Regions from separate parts of the Microbispora sp. NPDC046973 genome, predicted to be linked through region 4. Evidence: riboswitches for the same ligand, from Rfam matches in the RefSeq annotation. Region 4 holds a riboswitch; each other region holds the start of a gene.

What was found. A riboswitch is a leader RNA that binds a small molecule or an ion and turns the genes downstream of it on or off. The one in region 4 is predicted to bind cyclic di-AMP.
Region 1: linked by a shared signal. The riboswitch ahead of ABZ860_RS31065 (CHAP domain-containing protein) and the one ahead of ABZ860_RS23265 (GH25 family lysozyme) in region 4 are both predicted to bind cyclic di-AMP.
Region 2: linked by a shared signal. The riboswitch ahead of ABZ860_RS13320 (CHAP domain-containing protein) and the one ahead of ABZ860_RS23265 (GH25 family lysozyme) in region 4 are both predicted to bind cyclic di-AMP.
Region 3: linked by a shared signal. The riboswitch ahead of ABZ860_RS41640 (hypothetical protein) and the one ahead of ABZ860_RS23265 (GH25 family lysozyme) in region 4 are both predicted to bind cyclic di-AMP.

Annotation. Positions count from the first base shown of each region.
Region 1 covers NZ_JBEYWQ010000021.1:76,093-79,748, reverse strand. Annotated here, with positions in the region: gene ABZ860_RS31075 (MerR family transcriptional regulator) at 1-199, shown strand, start outside; gene ABZ860_RS31070 (metalloregulator ArsR/SmtB family transcription factor) at 225-572, opposite strand; gene ABZ860_RS31065 (CHAP domain-containing protein) at 684-1,370, opposite strand; cyclic di-AMP (ydaO/yuaA leader) riboswitch at 1,385-1,518, opposite strand; gene ABZ860_RS31060 (HAMP domain-containing sensor histidine kinase) at 1,726-2,913, opposite strand; gene ABZ860_RS31055 (response regulator transcription factor) at 2,910-3,563, opposite strand.
Region 2 covers NZ_JBEYWQ010000005.1:205,791-209,446, forward strand. Annotated here, with positions in the region: gene ABZ860_RS13305 (GNAT family N-acetyltransferase) at 1-141, shown strand, start outside; gene ABZ860_RS13310 (DUF6295 family protein) at 228-515, opposite strand; gene ABZ860_RS13315 (dienelactone hydrolase family protein) at 527-1,270, opposite strand; cyclic di-AMP (ydaO/yuaA leader) riboswitch at 1,583-1,725, shown strand; gene ABZ860_RS13320 (CHAP domain-containing protein) at 2,027-2,689, shown strand; gene ABZ860_RS13325 (DUF305 domain-containing protein) at 2,776-3,375, opposite strand.
Region 3 covers NZ_JBEYWQ010000056.1:2,865-6,520, forward strand. Annotated here, with positions in the region: gene ABZ860_RS41635 (hypothetical protein) at 296-727, shown strand; gene ABZ860_RS41640 (hypothetical protein) at 1,215-2,126, opposite strand; cyclic di-AMP (ydaO/yuaA leader) riboswitch at 2,161-2,299, opposite strand; gene galT (galactose-1-phosphate uridylyltransferase) at 2,370-3,428, opposite strand; gene ABZ860_RS41650 (DeoR/GlpR family DNA-binding transcription regulator) at 3,524-3,656, opposite strand, start outside.
Region 4 covers NZ_JBEYWQ010000012.1:242,265-245,920, forward strand. Annotated here, with positions in the region: gene ABZ860_RS23255 (oxygenase MpaB family protein) at 1-217, opposite strand, end outside; gene uppS (polyprenyl diphosphate synthase) at 214-939, opposite strand; cyclic di-AMP (ydaO/yuaA leader) riboswitch at 1,291-1,435, shown strand; gene ABZ860_RS23265 (GH25 family lysozyme) at 1,448-2,170, shown strand; gene secD (protein translocase subunit SecD) at 2,231-3,656, opposite strand, start outside.

The sequences.
Region 1 (3,656 bases), on a different contig from region 4:
GCGCATGGCCGACGAACGGGGCGAGGACTACCTCGACGACATCGACATCGAGTCACCGCTTGTCACGCCGATGGACAGGCTGGCGTTCGACACCGTGCCGCCGGCGCGCCGGCTGATCGAGCTGCTGAAGCAGCGAGGCTGGACGGGCTGGACCAAGCTCGAGCGCGTGGCCCCCAGGCCGGGTGCGGCTCCCCGGTAGTGCCGGCACGGGTCAGGTGTGCGATTCACGGACGGGCGTCGTCCTGGAGACGGCGCTCTCGCCTGCCGCGGGCGAGTTCGGTGCCCAGGGCGTCGAGGCGCTGGCTCCAGAAGCGGCGGAAGTGGTCGAGCCAGGTGTCGACCTCGCGGAGCGGCGCCGGGTCGACGGCGTACAGGCGCCGGGTGCCTTCCGCCCGCACCGTCGCGAAGCCGCTTTCCCGCAGCACGCGCAGGTGCTGGGACACCCCGGGCTGGGAGATCCCGAACTCCTCCTGCACGATCGCGCCGATCTCCCCGGCGGAGCGCTCGCCCTCGGCGAGCAGTTCCAGGATCCGGCGGCGTACCGGATCGCCGAGGACGTCGAACGCGTGCATGCCGTCAGGCTCGCAGCTCGCGCTCATACAGGTCAATTCGGAACCGGGACGCTCTCGGCGGGGACGGCGAAGCGCGCCGGGATCACCGGCGCGCTGGTGAGCCGTCGTCCGTCAGGATGAGGCGGTGGCGGAGGCGGAGGCGTCCGCGGGGTACATCGGGTAGCCGTACCCGACCACCTGCCAGGTGGGGCGGACGCGGGCCTCGACGGCGCCGCCGTCGCCCGTGTTGCCCTCGATGGTCCGGATGGTGCCGTCGCCGTTGTCCTTGACGACGAAGCCGACGTGCACGATGTCGTCGATGTCCTTGCTGCCGTTCCAGTTGAAGAACACCACCGCGCCCGGCTTGGGCGTGCGGCCCCAGCGGCCGTGGTCGGCGAACCAGTGGGCGTGCTCGACGGTGTAGGCGTCGGAGCCCATGACCGGCCCGATGCCGAGCTGGTGGCCGACCCAGGAGACGAACATGTCGCACCAGGCGGCGTTGAGGTAGCCCTTCAGGGTTCCTCCGTCGCGGGCGAGGGTCTCGCGGGCGCGGGGAGTGGACATGTACCACTGCTGGAACTTGGTTCCGCCGCCGTTGGCGTTCTCGCTGATCCCGACCTGGCTCCTGGCCAGGGTCAGCACGTCGGCCGCGCTGACCTTGGGCAGCGTGGAGGCGATCTCGGCCATGGACTGCGCGGCCGCCGGGCCCTTGCCGCTGGCCGGGTTGTCCGCGTGCGCGGCCGGCGTCGCGATCAGCACGGCCGAGGCGAGGGCCCCGCCCGCGAGGGCAGCGCGAACACAGGTGTTGAGGACGTGCATGGTGGGGCGTACTCCCTTACTTCCATGCCGCCTACCGGGTTAGCTGACGGGTTCGGGCTGGAAGTCGCCCTACGGCAGGCATGCCGATTCACCCCAGGAGAGGTGGGTCCCCGGCTCCGCGCGGACGCGGACTCGGCGGCCGGGCGGCAGGCCGGGATCGGCCGGCCGCGTCGGTCTGAGGAGGGCTTCTTGACCATTGAGATGAGCAAGTGCGCCCTGAGCTGCCTAAAAGGTAATAGACCAGGTCAAACCGGTCAAGTTAGAACAACTCAGATTTTACCGGCCAGTAGGCAGCAAACCCGGCGGGCCGGGTAACGGCCGCCCCAGCGATCATCGGCGGCAGCGGAACCCGGGCTCACCCGGGCAGGCGTACGGTCACCGACAGGCCGCCCTCCGGCCGGGCCAGCGCCTCCACCCCGCCGCCGTGCGCCACGGCGATGGCACGGACGATGGACAGGCCGAGCCCCGCCCCCCGTGCGGAGCGTACGCGGTCGCCGCCGAGCCGGCGGAACGGCTCGAACAGGTCGTCCACCTCGTAGGGCGGAACCGGGGGCCCGGTGTTCTCCACCGTCACGCTCACCCCGGCCTCGTCCTCCCGCAACCGCACCCAGATCTCCCCGTCCCGCACGTTGTACTTGATCGCGTTCTCCAGCAGGTTGAACAGGCAGCGTTCGAGGAACAGCGGATCGCCGTGCGCGACCGCCGGGCACAGGTCCTCGTGGACGACCACCTTCCTGCGGCGCGGCTGCAGGTCGATCTGCTCCATCACCACACGGACGATCTGCCGCAGGTCGACCGGCCTGCGGGCGGTCAGCTCCTGCTCCGACTGCGCCAGCATGAGCAGGCCCTCGATCAGCCGCTCGTACCTCGCGTTGGTGCCGAGCAGCGCGCGGGCCAGCGCCTTGAGGTCCTCCGACGCCGCCGGCTCCTCCAGCGACACCTCCAGGACCGTACGGTTGACCGCCAGCGGGGTGCGCAGCTCGTGGGAGGCGTTGGCGATGAACCGGCGCTGGGCGTCGAACACCCGGTGCAGCCGGTCGAGCATCGCGTCGAAGGTGTCGGCGAGCCGCTTGACCTCGTCCTGCGGGCCGCGCAGGGCGATCCGCTCGTGCAGCGTGCTCTCCGACAGCCGCTGCGCGGTCTCGGTCACCCGGTCCAGCGGGCGCAGCGCCCGGTCGGCCACCAGGTAGCCCAGCACCACCGCGACGGCCCCCACGAGGACCATGACGGCCACCGACGACCTGAGCACATCGCTCAGCACGTCGGCCGCCCCCTGCTCGACGTTGGTGCGCACCCGCTGCGCGAGCATGTCGCTGTCGGGCAGCGTGGTCCCCATGACGGCCCCGGGAGCGCCGACGCCGGTCACCTTCGACGCCACCGCCACCACGAAGCGCTGGTTGAGCGCCCGTGCGGTCAGCAGGTGGGTGAACCACAGCAGCACCGACCCCGCCACGAAGAACAGCCCGCCGTACAGCAGGGTGAGCCGCATCCGCAGGCCCAGCCTGCCCCAGAAGGACATCGCGTGGAACAGAGCGCGGATCACAGCCGGTACCCCCGGCCCGGCACGTTCTCGATCACCGGCGGCTCGCCCAGCTTGCGACGCAGCGAGGTGATCGTGACGCGCAGCACGCCCGTGCCGGCGTCGGCGTGCTCGTCCCACACATTCGCGCGCAGCCGGGCCGAGGTCACCAGCCCTCCGCCGGCACGCATGAGCTCCTGCAGCACGTCGAACTCCTTACGGCCCAGCGCCACCTGCCGCCCGTCCCGCACCACCGTACGGCGGGCGGGGTCGAGCCGGATCCCGGCCCGCTCCAGCACCGCAGGCACCGCCCGGGGCGAGCGCCGGGCCAGCGCCCGGATCCGGGCCACCAGCTCGGCGAACGCGAACGGCTTGACCAGGTAGTCGTCGGCGCCCAGGGACAGGCCCCCGACCCGGTCCCGCACCCGCCCGGCCGCCGTCAGCATGAGGATGCGGCTCGCGCCACTGGCCGTGACCAGCTCCCGGCACACGTCGTCGCCGTGCACCTCGGGCAGGTCGCGGTCGAGCACGACCACGTCGTAGTCGACGTAGGCGGCCAGCTCAAGCGCCTCCTGACCGTCGTAGGCCACGTCCACCGCGATCGCGTGCAGCCGCAACCCCCGGGCGACGGCCTCGGCCAGCTGTTCCTCGTCCTCGACCACGAGCACCCGCATCCCAACCTCCCGCTCGGCTCCGAGACTGGCGCAGGCGGTGTTAGCCGCGGATAAGCGGATCTCGCTTATCCGCGTTTAGCACCGCCTCCGCTG
Region 2 (3,656 bases), on a different contig from region 4:
GCCACGCTCGCCGAGGCGATGCTCGCCAGGGGAGCACGGTCGGTGTGGCTGGAGTACGGCGGCGAGGGATCGCGCCGGGTCTACGAACGCGTTGGCTTCCGGCCGGGCGGCACCCGCCTGTACATGTCGCTCGACGACTGACGCGCGCGGGTCCCGCCGGTCGCCGGCCGGCGGGACCCGTCCGTTCAGCCTGCCCGCTCACCCCCGGGGGGCGGGCGGGGGCGGGATCAGACGGAGGCCGGCCGGCGGGCGGCCGACGCGAGCCCGGGCGGCGCCGCGGCCAGGGCCTTGTGGATGGCCTCCACCAGGGCGAGCGCCGCCTCCTCGGTGAGCTCGATCGCGACCCGGGCCGACGGGCCCTCGGCCGGGTTGGTGAGGTCGATGTTCACCGTGTGCTCCTGGCACGCGTGGTAGGGATGGTCGAGGTAGACCATGCCGTCGGTGACCGTGAACCAGCCCGACGCCCCCTTGGCGGCGCCGTCGATCCGGATCTTCTCGGTGAGATAGGTGCACATTCCTGTCCTCCTCAGGCGGCGAGGTGGCGGCCGAAGAAACCGAAGACCTTCTTCCAGCCCTCCACCGCGGCGGCGGGCCGGTACGCCGGGCGGTCCACGGAGAAAAACCCGTGGCCGGCGCCGGGGAACACGTGGAACTCGTGGTCCTTGCCGAGTCTGTCCAGCTCGGCGGAGAGCACGTCCACCTCGTCCGGTGAGGGGTACCTGTCGTCCGCCCCGAAGAGCCCGAGGAGCGGGCAGGACAGATCGGCCGCCCGGGAGATCAGCGGTTCGGCGTCGAGCGGGAATTCGGCGGGCGGCGCGGTGACCACGAAGGCCCCGTAGCAGTCGACGGCCGCGTCGATCCGGAGCGAGCAGGCGGCCAGGAACGTCTGCCGCCCACCGGAGCAGTAGCCGATGACACCGATCCTGCCGTTGGCGTGCTCCAGGCCTTTCAGGTAGGCCGCGGCGCCGGCGACGTCGCCGACGAGTTGCTCGTCCGGGACGCCGCCCTTGGCCCGGGCCGCGGCGGCCTGGTCGTCCGGGCTGACGCCGGTGCCCTCCCGGGAGTACAGGTTGGGGCAGATCGCCGCATAGCCGTGCGCGGCGAACCTGCGGACGATCTCCTTGGTGGCCTCGTCATAGCCGGGCAGGTGGTGGATCACCACGACCCCGCCGTGGGAGCCGGAGCCGAGCGGCCGGGCCGCGTACGCTTCGAGCTCGGCGCCTTCGTGCCCGGTCACGGCGACCGTACCCGCCCACATCGCGTCCGTCATCGAGATCCCCTTTCCCCTCTGATCACAGCGCTGCCCGTGAGAAGCGGTGCCGGGAGCCACCCTAGTAGTTAGTTTGGCTAAGTAATCCCGCCGTCCGGCAGCGGACCGATGACTGCGCCGGGCGGGCGCTCGTGCCGTACGGGGCGCTGTGTGGCGCATCTCACCGCGGACAGTCCGCGACCGTGAGGACCTGCGGAAGCGCGGAACGGTGGGGGCCAGAATCGTGCCGTTTGCCGCCTTTTTGGTCGTGTCTTACTTGTTATCTACTAAGCTTCCCGTGTCTCGCCGGTGAGCGGTCCTCAACCCGAGGACGACCGGCGACCGCCGAATCCCGGAAGTCATCGATCCCGGGAACCGGGGACCCACGTCTCTTGGGGTGAATCCGGACCATCCGGTAGGGCTACTCCTGGCCCGAACCCGTCAGCTAACCCGGTAGGCGGCCAAGGAGAGGAGAGCGCGTGGAGTGTCGGCTCCACCTGCCCACCCGGTCCGCGTCGCATCGCCGGACCACATGCCTGCCCTGGAACGTCTCCAGGCTTCCGGGGTGATGGCGCGCCCGTGACGGGCTGCCACATCTCCCGTTTCTGATTCCGCCCCGCCGCGGCCGTGTCCTCGGACGGTCATGCCGTCATGCCGTCACGCCCCGCGGGCCGGTTCGTCATGTCTCGATTCGTCATGTCTCGAAGCGCGCCATAGGAGCCTCCGATTTCCACCGATCCGATCGCCCGAGAGCTGCTCGACGCCGTCCGCCCGGAACTGGGCTACCGCGAGCGAGCCGGGAAACACACGAAGTTCGGCGAGTGGTACGCCGACAACGTCGCCAAGGACCCCGACTTCAAGACCGCCCCCTGGTGCGACATGTTCGTCTCCTGGGCGGCGGACCGGGCCGGGGTGCAGGACCATGTCGGCGAGTTCGCGCTGACCACACGGCACGCCAAGTGGTTCAAGAAGAACCACGCCTGGAGCGACAAGCCCGAGCCGGGCGCCGTGGTCTTCTTCGACTGGTCGGGGTCCAAGAAGATCCACGACATCGACCACGTCGGCATCGTCGAGAAGGTCGTCGGCGGCAAGGTCCACACCATCGAGGGCAACGTCGACGGCGTGTGGCTGAAGCGCAAGGTGCGCGACACGAGCAAGATCGTCGGGTACGGCCTGCCGCGCAAGGTCAAGGGGGCGCAGAAGGCGCCGGTGACGATCCAGCCCGTGGCGGCCGTGAAGGCGAGCGTCCAGGGTGCCGCGGCGCCCGCGACCAGGAACATGGCGGCCACGCAGGGGAAGTCCCTCGACGTCGTGTGGTCGCCCGGCGACGCCGTCCTGCCGGCGGGCCTGCTGTTCGCGGTGGTCTCCACCGCCGTGACCGGGCTCCGGTTCAAGGCCGCGGCGGCGACGTCCGGCGGGCGGCACCGCAAGCGCGGGTGACCTCCCACCGCCGGCCTCCCACCGGTCCGCCTTCCCGTGGCGGCGGACCATAGGGGCACGTCGTCGACGCGGGCCGTCGCGGCGCGCTAACCCAGCAGGCTCTTCATCTCCTTGATCTCGGCGGACTGGCTGAAGACGATGGACGCCGCCATCCGCCGGGCAGGCGCGTAGATTCCGCTGCGCAGTTCGTCGCGGGCCATGGCGACGGCGCCCTCGTGGTGCCGGATCATCATCGTGAGGAAGGCCCGGTCGAAGGCCCGTCCGGACAGCCCTTCGAGACGCCGCATGTCCTCGGGGGACATCATTCCCGGCATGGCGTGGTGCGCCGGCGCCGGGCTCTCGCCGGGCACCTGCTCACCCCAGGCCCTGAGCCAGCCGCTCATGGTCCGGATCTCGGGAGCCTGCGCGGCCTCGATCCGCCGGGCCAGCCGCGCGACCCGGGCGTCCGCCGCGCGGCCCTCGGCCAGCCTCCCCATCTCCACCGCCTGACGATGATGCGGGATCATCATCCGGGCGAACATGACGTCCTGGTCGTTGTGGTCGGCGGCCGGCGTCGTGGCGGCAGGCGCGGTGAGCGCGGCGGGCGGAGAAGGCGTCCCGGCCGATGCGGCGGAGCCGTACGCGCCGCCCACGCCGACCAGCAGGCCGCCCGTCAGCAGGGCCACCGGTAGAACACGTCCCTTCATCGGCCGACACCTCCGTACGTCTGAAGGGGGGCGAGCGCGAGCCCCTGGAATGCGGGCACGGAATGCGCGCCTCTGGCTTGTCGTACCCCGCCCCGCGGAACGTTCCCGTCGGCTGAACGTGATCCGGAACCGGTAGTTGTCGCCGTAGGTCGAGCCGCGGATGGCGAACGCCGCGCTCCCCGAGCTCACGCGGCCCGAGACCGTCGCCCCGGCGTAGTCGTGCCGCGTCTGGACCCGGTGGGCAGCCTTGCGGGGAGACGTTGACATGCAGCCTTGCGGCT
Region 3 (3,656 bases), on a different contig from region 4:
TGGCGACTGACCTGGCCGGCTCGATTGGCACATCCTCTTGGCAATCCATGGCTCTATCGCAGGCTTCGGCACTCGCCGGACGACTTCGAAGCCGCACGAGAACTATTCCTGGCGCAGGAACCCGAGAATGACCCTGTGCCCTTGAGGTATTTCTCGTCGAGCTCCATGCGGTGACTCATCTGACTCAAAGGTGCACGGATTCTTGCACGGGCTTGTCGAAATGCCTCAATCGGGTCAAAATCAGTTCAGTCTTCAACTACTTGGTTGGAGGGTCACTGCACGGATGAGGAGAGGCATGAAGCGCACCATCTCCGTTCTCGCCGCCGTCACCGGCGTCCTCGGTGCCACGCTCGCCGGCATCAGTCCCGCGTCCGCAGCCGCCCCCGCAGTCGACTGCTCCACGGGCGGGTACACCCGGGTTCTGAACAGCTACGTCCCCACGAACGTCCAGCGGCCGGCGGTGGACGGTCGTAGCTACAACATCGCCGGTCCGTCGGCGTACACGTACGAGGTCTGCCTCGACATCCCGGACACCTCGACATTCACGATCGAGGTACGGATCTGGTCCAACGGGTCACAGAGCGTGTTCGTGGACGACCGGCCCGGGGACAAGGTCTTCCGCTACTCGCCCGGCGCCAACAGCTTCTGGCAGGTCTACGGCACGATGACCGGGCCCGACAGCACCTACGTCTACTACACCTGGAACGAGAAGCAGATCCCGGCCTGAGCCGGAACGGGTCGGCCATCCCGCTCAGCGAGGTGGCCGGCCCCGCCGCTCTCAATCGGCTCAGAAGTCTGCTCTGTCCCAGGTTCGGTACAGGACCGGAAGGCTGCGCTGATCGGGCGCAGCGATGAGAGCCGTTGCCGTTCCCCAGCAGGCGGGTCGGTCGGCGGATGAGCGCCCGCCACGCCATGAGACGCCTGCAAGCCGGCCTCACGAATAGGCTCACGATCACGCCGATGTGAGGAGAAGTTGCTGTACGGGCCTGCTGTACACGAGCACGCGGTGAGGAGCGCCGATGGCGACTGAGGGAGGTCTCGATCCGAGTCGCTTGCCGCGAGGTGCGACGGGGTTCCGAGATTTCAGATCCGAGCCGCTGCCCTTGACGGATGCGCGGGTCTTCGCCTCAGCCTGTTACGCGGCTGCTCGGCTTGTGCGCGGCAGGGTTCTGGAGATCAGGCAGCCGGAGGTCCCCGGTAGACGGCTTGCGGGCTCAGTACATCGAGATGTGCACGTGGTCGTAGTGGTTGGCGGTGATTCCGCCGCGGTCGGACATGGTCCGCCAGCCCGGATGGCCGAGGTTGTAGATGCGCTGCTGCCAGATCACGTACATCACGCCCAGCTTCGGCCCGTTCTTGATGGCCCAGGCGGCCAGGGTGTCGCCGAGGGCCTTCATTCCGGGAGAGGGCATGGCGCCGCCCGAGCTCATCATGAAGTCGCAGGCGCGTCCGAGAGGATGCTCGCCGCTGTTCTCCGCTCGGTAGCAGCCGACCGGAAATTGGAGGTCGAAGTGCTTTTCGACCTCCGTGCGCATGAACCGCATCCGGGGCGTGATGTTGTCGGAGCCGCTGGGCAGCTCAGGCGCCCACGACCCGCCCGCGCGCTTTCCCGGCGCGATCGGGATCAACGCGTCGAGCTTGTCCTTGATCTCGTCGATGAGATCCTCGGCGTCCTCGCGCTGCCCGGCGACCTCGGCGGCCTGCGCCTTGAGCTGTGCGGTCAGCGTCTTGGCTGCGTCCGCGGCCCGCTGCCGCTCGGCGCGGACCTGGTCGAAGTGCGCGAGCCTCGCGGCCTGCTCCTCCTTGAGCTGGTAGTTCAGCGCCGCGGTGTTCATGTCGGGCAGCGCCATCGCGCTCTCGGTCTGGTAGCGCAGCCCGGCCATCTGCCGTACGGCGTCGCTGGCGGACTCGAAGTCGGCCTCGGCCTTGGCCAGCCGGCCCCGGGCCGCCTGCTCCTCCACGCGGGCCTTGGCCAGGGCGACGCGTTTGGCGTTGTAGTCGCCGATCAGCCGGTCGACCTTCTTCCGCAGGTCCGACAGCTCCTTCTTGAGCTGCTTCTCCGTCGGTTTGGGATCGGCCGCACCGGGCGCGGCCGTGCCGAACACGAGGGCGGCGGAGGCGAGCACGCCGACAGCCAGGGGGAACGCGCGGGGCAGAGCCCACTCCTCTCCATCTGCCGACCGGGTTAGCTGACGGGTTCGGGCTGGAGGAGCCCGGGCAGGCCACTGCCTTGACCCCAGGTGCGTGATTGGGTCCCCGGCTCCCGGGCGGGGCGCCCGGGATTAGGCGTACCGGTTGTGACGGCCGGTGTCAGGGATACTAGTGGTAAAGAAACGGTGGCTGCCACCGAAGTCGCAACCAATCGGAGATCAAGCCGTTATCGCCTCGCGAAGCATCCGAGCGGCCTCCTCCGGCAGCACGTCGTTGACGAAGGCGCCCATGGCCGACTCCGATCCGGCCAGATACTTCAGCTTGTTCGGCGCGCGCCGGATGGTGAAGAGCTGCAGGTGGAGATAGGCGAGGTCGCGCCGGTGGCTGACCGGGGCCTGGTGCCAGGCCGCGACGTACGGCATGACGACGCCGAACAGCCCGTCCAGGCGGCGCAGCACCTCGATGTAGAGCGGCGCGAAGGCGGCGCGTTCCTCGGGCGACAGCGCGGGGATGTCGGGCACCTGGCGGTGCGGGTAGACGTGCACCTCGAACGGGTATCGCGCGGCGGCAGGGACGAAGGCCGTCCAGTGTTCGTTGGCGGCCACCACCCGGGGGCCCCTCCGCTCGGCGGCCAGGACGTCCGCGAACAGGTTGCCGCCCCGATGGCGGGCGGCGGCGTCCAGCATCTGCCGCGTACGCGGCGTGACGTACGGATAGGCGTAGATCTGCCCGTGGGGATGCGGCAGCGTGATGCCGATCTCGGCGCCGCGGTTCTCGAAGCAGAAGACCTGCTCCACGCCCGGCAGCGAGGACAGCTCGGCCGTGCGGTCGGCCCACGCCTCGACGACCAGCTCGGCCTGCTCGTCGCTCAGGGAGCTGAACGACGCGTCGTGGTCGGAGGTGAAGCAGACGACCTCGCAGCGCCCGATCCCCGGCCGCACCTCGCTCAGCCCGCCCACCTGCTCGTACGCGCCCGTGTTGAAGCTGAACGACGGGAAGCGGTTCTCGAACACCGCCACCTCGTACGGCGAGGGGATCTCCGAGCCGGGATGGCCCGGGCAGAGCGGGCACTCCTCGGCGGACGGCAGGTGGGTGCGCGTCTGGCGGTGCCGGGCGACGGCCACCCACTCGTCCATCAGGGGGTCGTAGCGCAGCTCGGAGGCGAGCGGGCGCGGCGGCAGGTCCCTGGTGTCGGTGGCGCTGTGGTCGGCGTCGTCGCGCCGGTCGAAGTAGATCAGCTCACGGCCGTCGGCGAGATGGGTGATGGTGCGCTTCACAGAGCGGTCTCCAGCTTCACGGTGCGGTGTCCCGGGTCACGAGCGGGCGTTTAGAGGTCCGGCCGGGGGCACGGCGGGCTTCCGGAGGTCCGGCGTCACAGGGCGGTCTCCAGCTCGGTCTCCCCGGACGGATCGGCGAGGAGGAGCTCGCCGGCGTGCTCCGACAGTGCGGCACGCGCCTCCTCCGGCAGGCCGACGTCGCTCACGACCACGCCGGCGTCGCCGAGG
Region 4 (3,656 bases):
GCTGTGCGCTGAGCACGGTGTTGCGCAGCCGCCTCCACGGGTGCGCGACGAAGGTCGAGTTGGTGATCAGCGCGGCGCCGATCTGCGGGTGCGCGGCCTCCAGGACGATCGCCCGGGTCGCCACCAGTCCCCAGCGCGTCTGCCGGGTCAACCGGTGGAGCATCGATCCCGGGCCGAGCGGATCGGCGTCGGGTCCCGCGGCTGCGGCGTCGCTCATTGACATCCCTTTCCTGTCGGGGCCGGTGCCTGTACGGCGCCGAACCGGCGGTCGCGCCGCCGGTAGATCTCCAGGCATTCCCAGAAGTGCCCGGCCCGGAAGTCCGGCCACAGCACCTGGGGAAAGACCCATTCGGCGTAGGCCACCTGCCAGAGCATGAAGTTGGAGATGCGCTGCTCTCCGGAGGTGCGGATGACCAGGTCCACCTCCGGCATGTCGGGGTGGGGCAGACGGCGGGCGAAACTCTCCTCGGTGACCTGCTCGGGCGGCACCCCGTCGCGGATCAGCGACCGGGCGGCCTCGACGATGTCGCGGCGGCCGCCGTGATCGAACGCCACCGTCAACGTCATCCGCCGGTTGTCGCGGGTCAGCGCCATCAGGTCGGCGATGTCCCTGGCCAGCGCGGGCGGGATCCGCGGGTCGGCGACCCCGAGGAACCGGCAGCGGATTCCGCGTGTGTGCAGTGACAGTGCGTGCTTGCGGATCGCGCGCCGCACCAGTCGCAGCAGGAGGTCGACCTCGGCGGCCGGGCGCCGCCAGTTCTCGGTGGAGAAGGCGTACAGACTCAGCCACTCGACGCCCGCCGCATGGGCCGCCTCGATGACATCGATCACGGCGGCCTCGGCCGCCCGATGCCCCTCGGTGCGGGGCAGTGACCGCTGTGCGGCCCACCGGCCGTTCCCGTCCATGACGCACGCCACGTGACGGGGGATGCCTCTCACTCCGCCGTGAGGGCTGTCGGGCAGGCGGCGAGGACGCGGCGGAAGACTCCCATTCACACCCTTTCCGAGACCGTCGCGGGGTCTTAGGACCCCCTCGGCGACGACCCTGTCACAACACGTGTCCGAATGGATACTTACCGTTAGTAGCCACGGCCCTTACTTCGCGTGGAGAGGATCACGGGACTCGGCCCATGGCGGGGCGATCGGGGGTGGTAGCAGCCCAGGTAAAGACGTGTTTTGTACCGTTTACACCATTCTGGTGGTGTGTGTACCTTTAGGGGACACGGCATGGGTACCGGCCGACTTCCGCCGTCATATCCCTTGCCGTGTCGTTGCCCGGACCGCGCGGTGATCGCGCGGCCGCCGAATCCGCGTCACGTGGAGCCGGGGACCCACTCTCTCGGGGTGAATCGGCGCGCAGACCCCCAGATGCGCCCGTAGGGCACTTCCTGCCCGAACCCGTCAGCTAACCCGGTAGGCGGCATGGAAGCAAGGAGTCAACCCCGACATGTCCACCCATCGGCTCTCCCTCGGCAGCCTGCCCTCCCGCCGGCGTCTGCGTTCCACCCTCGTGGCGGCGACCCTCGCGGTCTCGGCCGCCACCGCCACCGTCACGGCGGCCGTCGCCCTGCCCGCTCCCGCCTACGCGAACCCGCACACGTACGGCCAGGACGTCTCCGGCTACGAGGCCGACCACGACTGGATGAACAGCCGCGCGCAGTTCGGCTTCATCAAGGCCACCGAGGGCACCTCCTGGGTCGACTCGTCCTTCCCCCGGCACTGGCAGGAGCTGGCCAAGAAGGGCATCGTCCGCGGCGTCTACCACTTCGCCCATCCCTCCAACGACCCCATCGCCGAGGCCGACCACTTCCTCAAGGTGGTGAACTCGCAGCCGAGCAAGCCGGGCGACATCCTGGTCCTCGACCTGGAGGCCACCGACGGCCAGTCCGTCGAGCACGTCAACACGTGGGCCAAGACCTGGCTGGAGTACGTGACGGCCAAGACCGGCACCAGGCCGATGTTCTACAGCGGCTGGAACTTCGCGGACAAGTACGGCCGCGGCCTCGGCCAGTACCCCCTCTGGGTGGCCCACTACAGCAAGGCCCCGGGCGACATCACGCCGCCCGCCGACTGGAAGTCCTGGGCGATCCACCAGTACACCGACTCGCCCATCGACCAGAACGTCTCCGCGCTGACGCCCGCCCAGTTGCGCGCGCTCGGACGGCCGTAGCGGCACGGCCCCGGGGCGGGGACGTCCCCGCCCCGGGGCCATGCCGGCGGATCGGGTCGGTCAGACCACCGCGCCGGAGCCGTCGCGCCGCGCGGGCCTGGCACGCGGGGCGGCGGGAGCCGGTGGCGGCTGGGTGTTGCGCCTCTCCAGCGCGATCGCCGCCGGCCCGGCCACGAACGACGACGACAGCGTCCCCACGACGATGCCGATCAGCAGGGCGACGGCGAAGTCGCGCAGCGAGTCGCCGCCGAACACCGCCAGCGCCGCCAGGATGAACAGCGCACCGAGCCCGGTGTTGACCGTGCGCGGCACGGTCTGCAGGATCGCGGTGTTCACCACCCGGCCGAACGGCTCCCCGCGCCGCACCGGCCACAGCTCGCGCACCCGGTCGAAGAGCACGACCTTGTCGTTGACCGAATAGCCGATGATCGTGAGCATCGCGGCCAGGAACACCCCGTCGATCGGCTTGCCCATCCAGGCGAACGCTCCGACGACGACGGCCGCGTCCACGAACAGCGCCGCCACGGCCGCCGCGCCGAACGTCCACCGGAACCGGAACGCCAGGTAGGCGAGCTGCGCCGCGAGCGCGACGGCGAGCGCGATGAGCGCGTTGCGGCGCAGCTCCTCGCCGAGGCTCGGCCCGATGAGCTCGTCGCGCTGCTTGGCGACCTCGCCCACGCGCCGGTCGAGCGCCTCCTCCATGCGCACCACGTCGTCGGCGCTGATCTGCCCGGTACGCACCGAGATCGCGTCGTCCGATCGCTGCACGACGGCCGAGGGGAACCCGGCGTCCGCCACCGCCTGCCTCGCCGTGGCGACATCGACGGGTCTGCTCGTGCCGAACTCGACGATCCGGCCGCCGGTGAACTCGACCCCGTAGTTCAGCCCACGGGTGACCAGTCCGGCTCCCGCCAGCACGAGCAGCCCGGCCGCGACGGCGAGCCACAGCCGCCTGCCGCGCATCAGGTCGGGGTCGCGCCGGGTCAGCCAGGTCCTGACCCGGCCGATCGAGCCGATGCCGGACGCCCGGGGGCCGAGCCTGCCGATCAGGGCGGCGGTGAGCACCCGAGTGATCAGCATCGCCGAGACCATCGAGGCGAGCACGCCGATGGCCAGCGTCACCCCGAAGCCCTTCACCGGTCCGGAGGCGAGCCAGAACAGCAGCCCCGCGGCGAGCAGGGTGGTGATGTTGGAGTCGGCGATCGCGCTCCAGGCGTTCTTGAAGCCCCGGTCGAGGGCCGCCTTGAGGCCCCGGCGGGGCGCCTCGCCGTACTCCTCCCTGGCCCGCTCGAAGACCAGCACGTTGGCGTCCACCGCCATGCCGATCGCCAGGACGAACCCGGCCAGGCCGGGCAGCGTGAGCGTGGCTCCCATGGCCACGAGCCCGGCGTACGAGATCAGGCCGTAGCAGGCGAGCGCGACCGCGGCCAGCACGCCCACCAGCCTGTAGACGACGCCGATGAACACCGCGGTCAAGATCACGCCG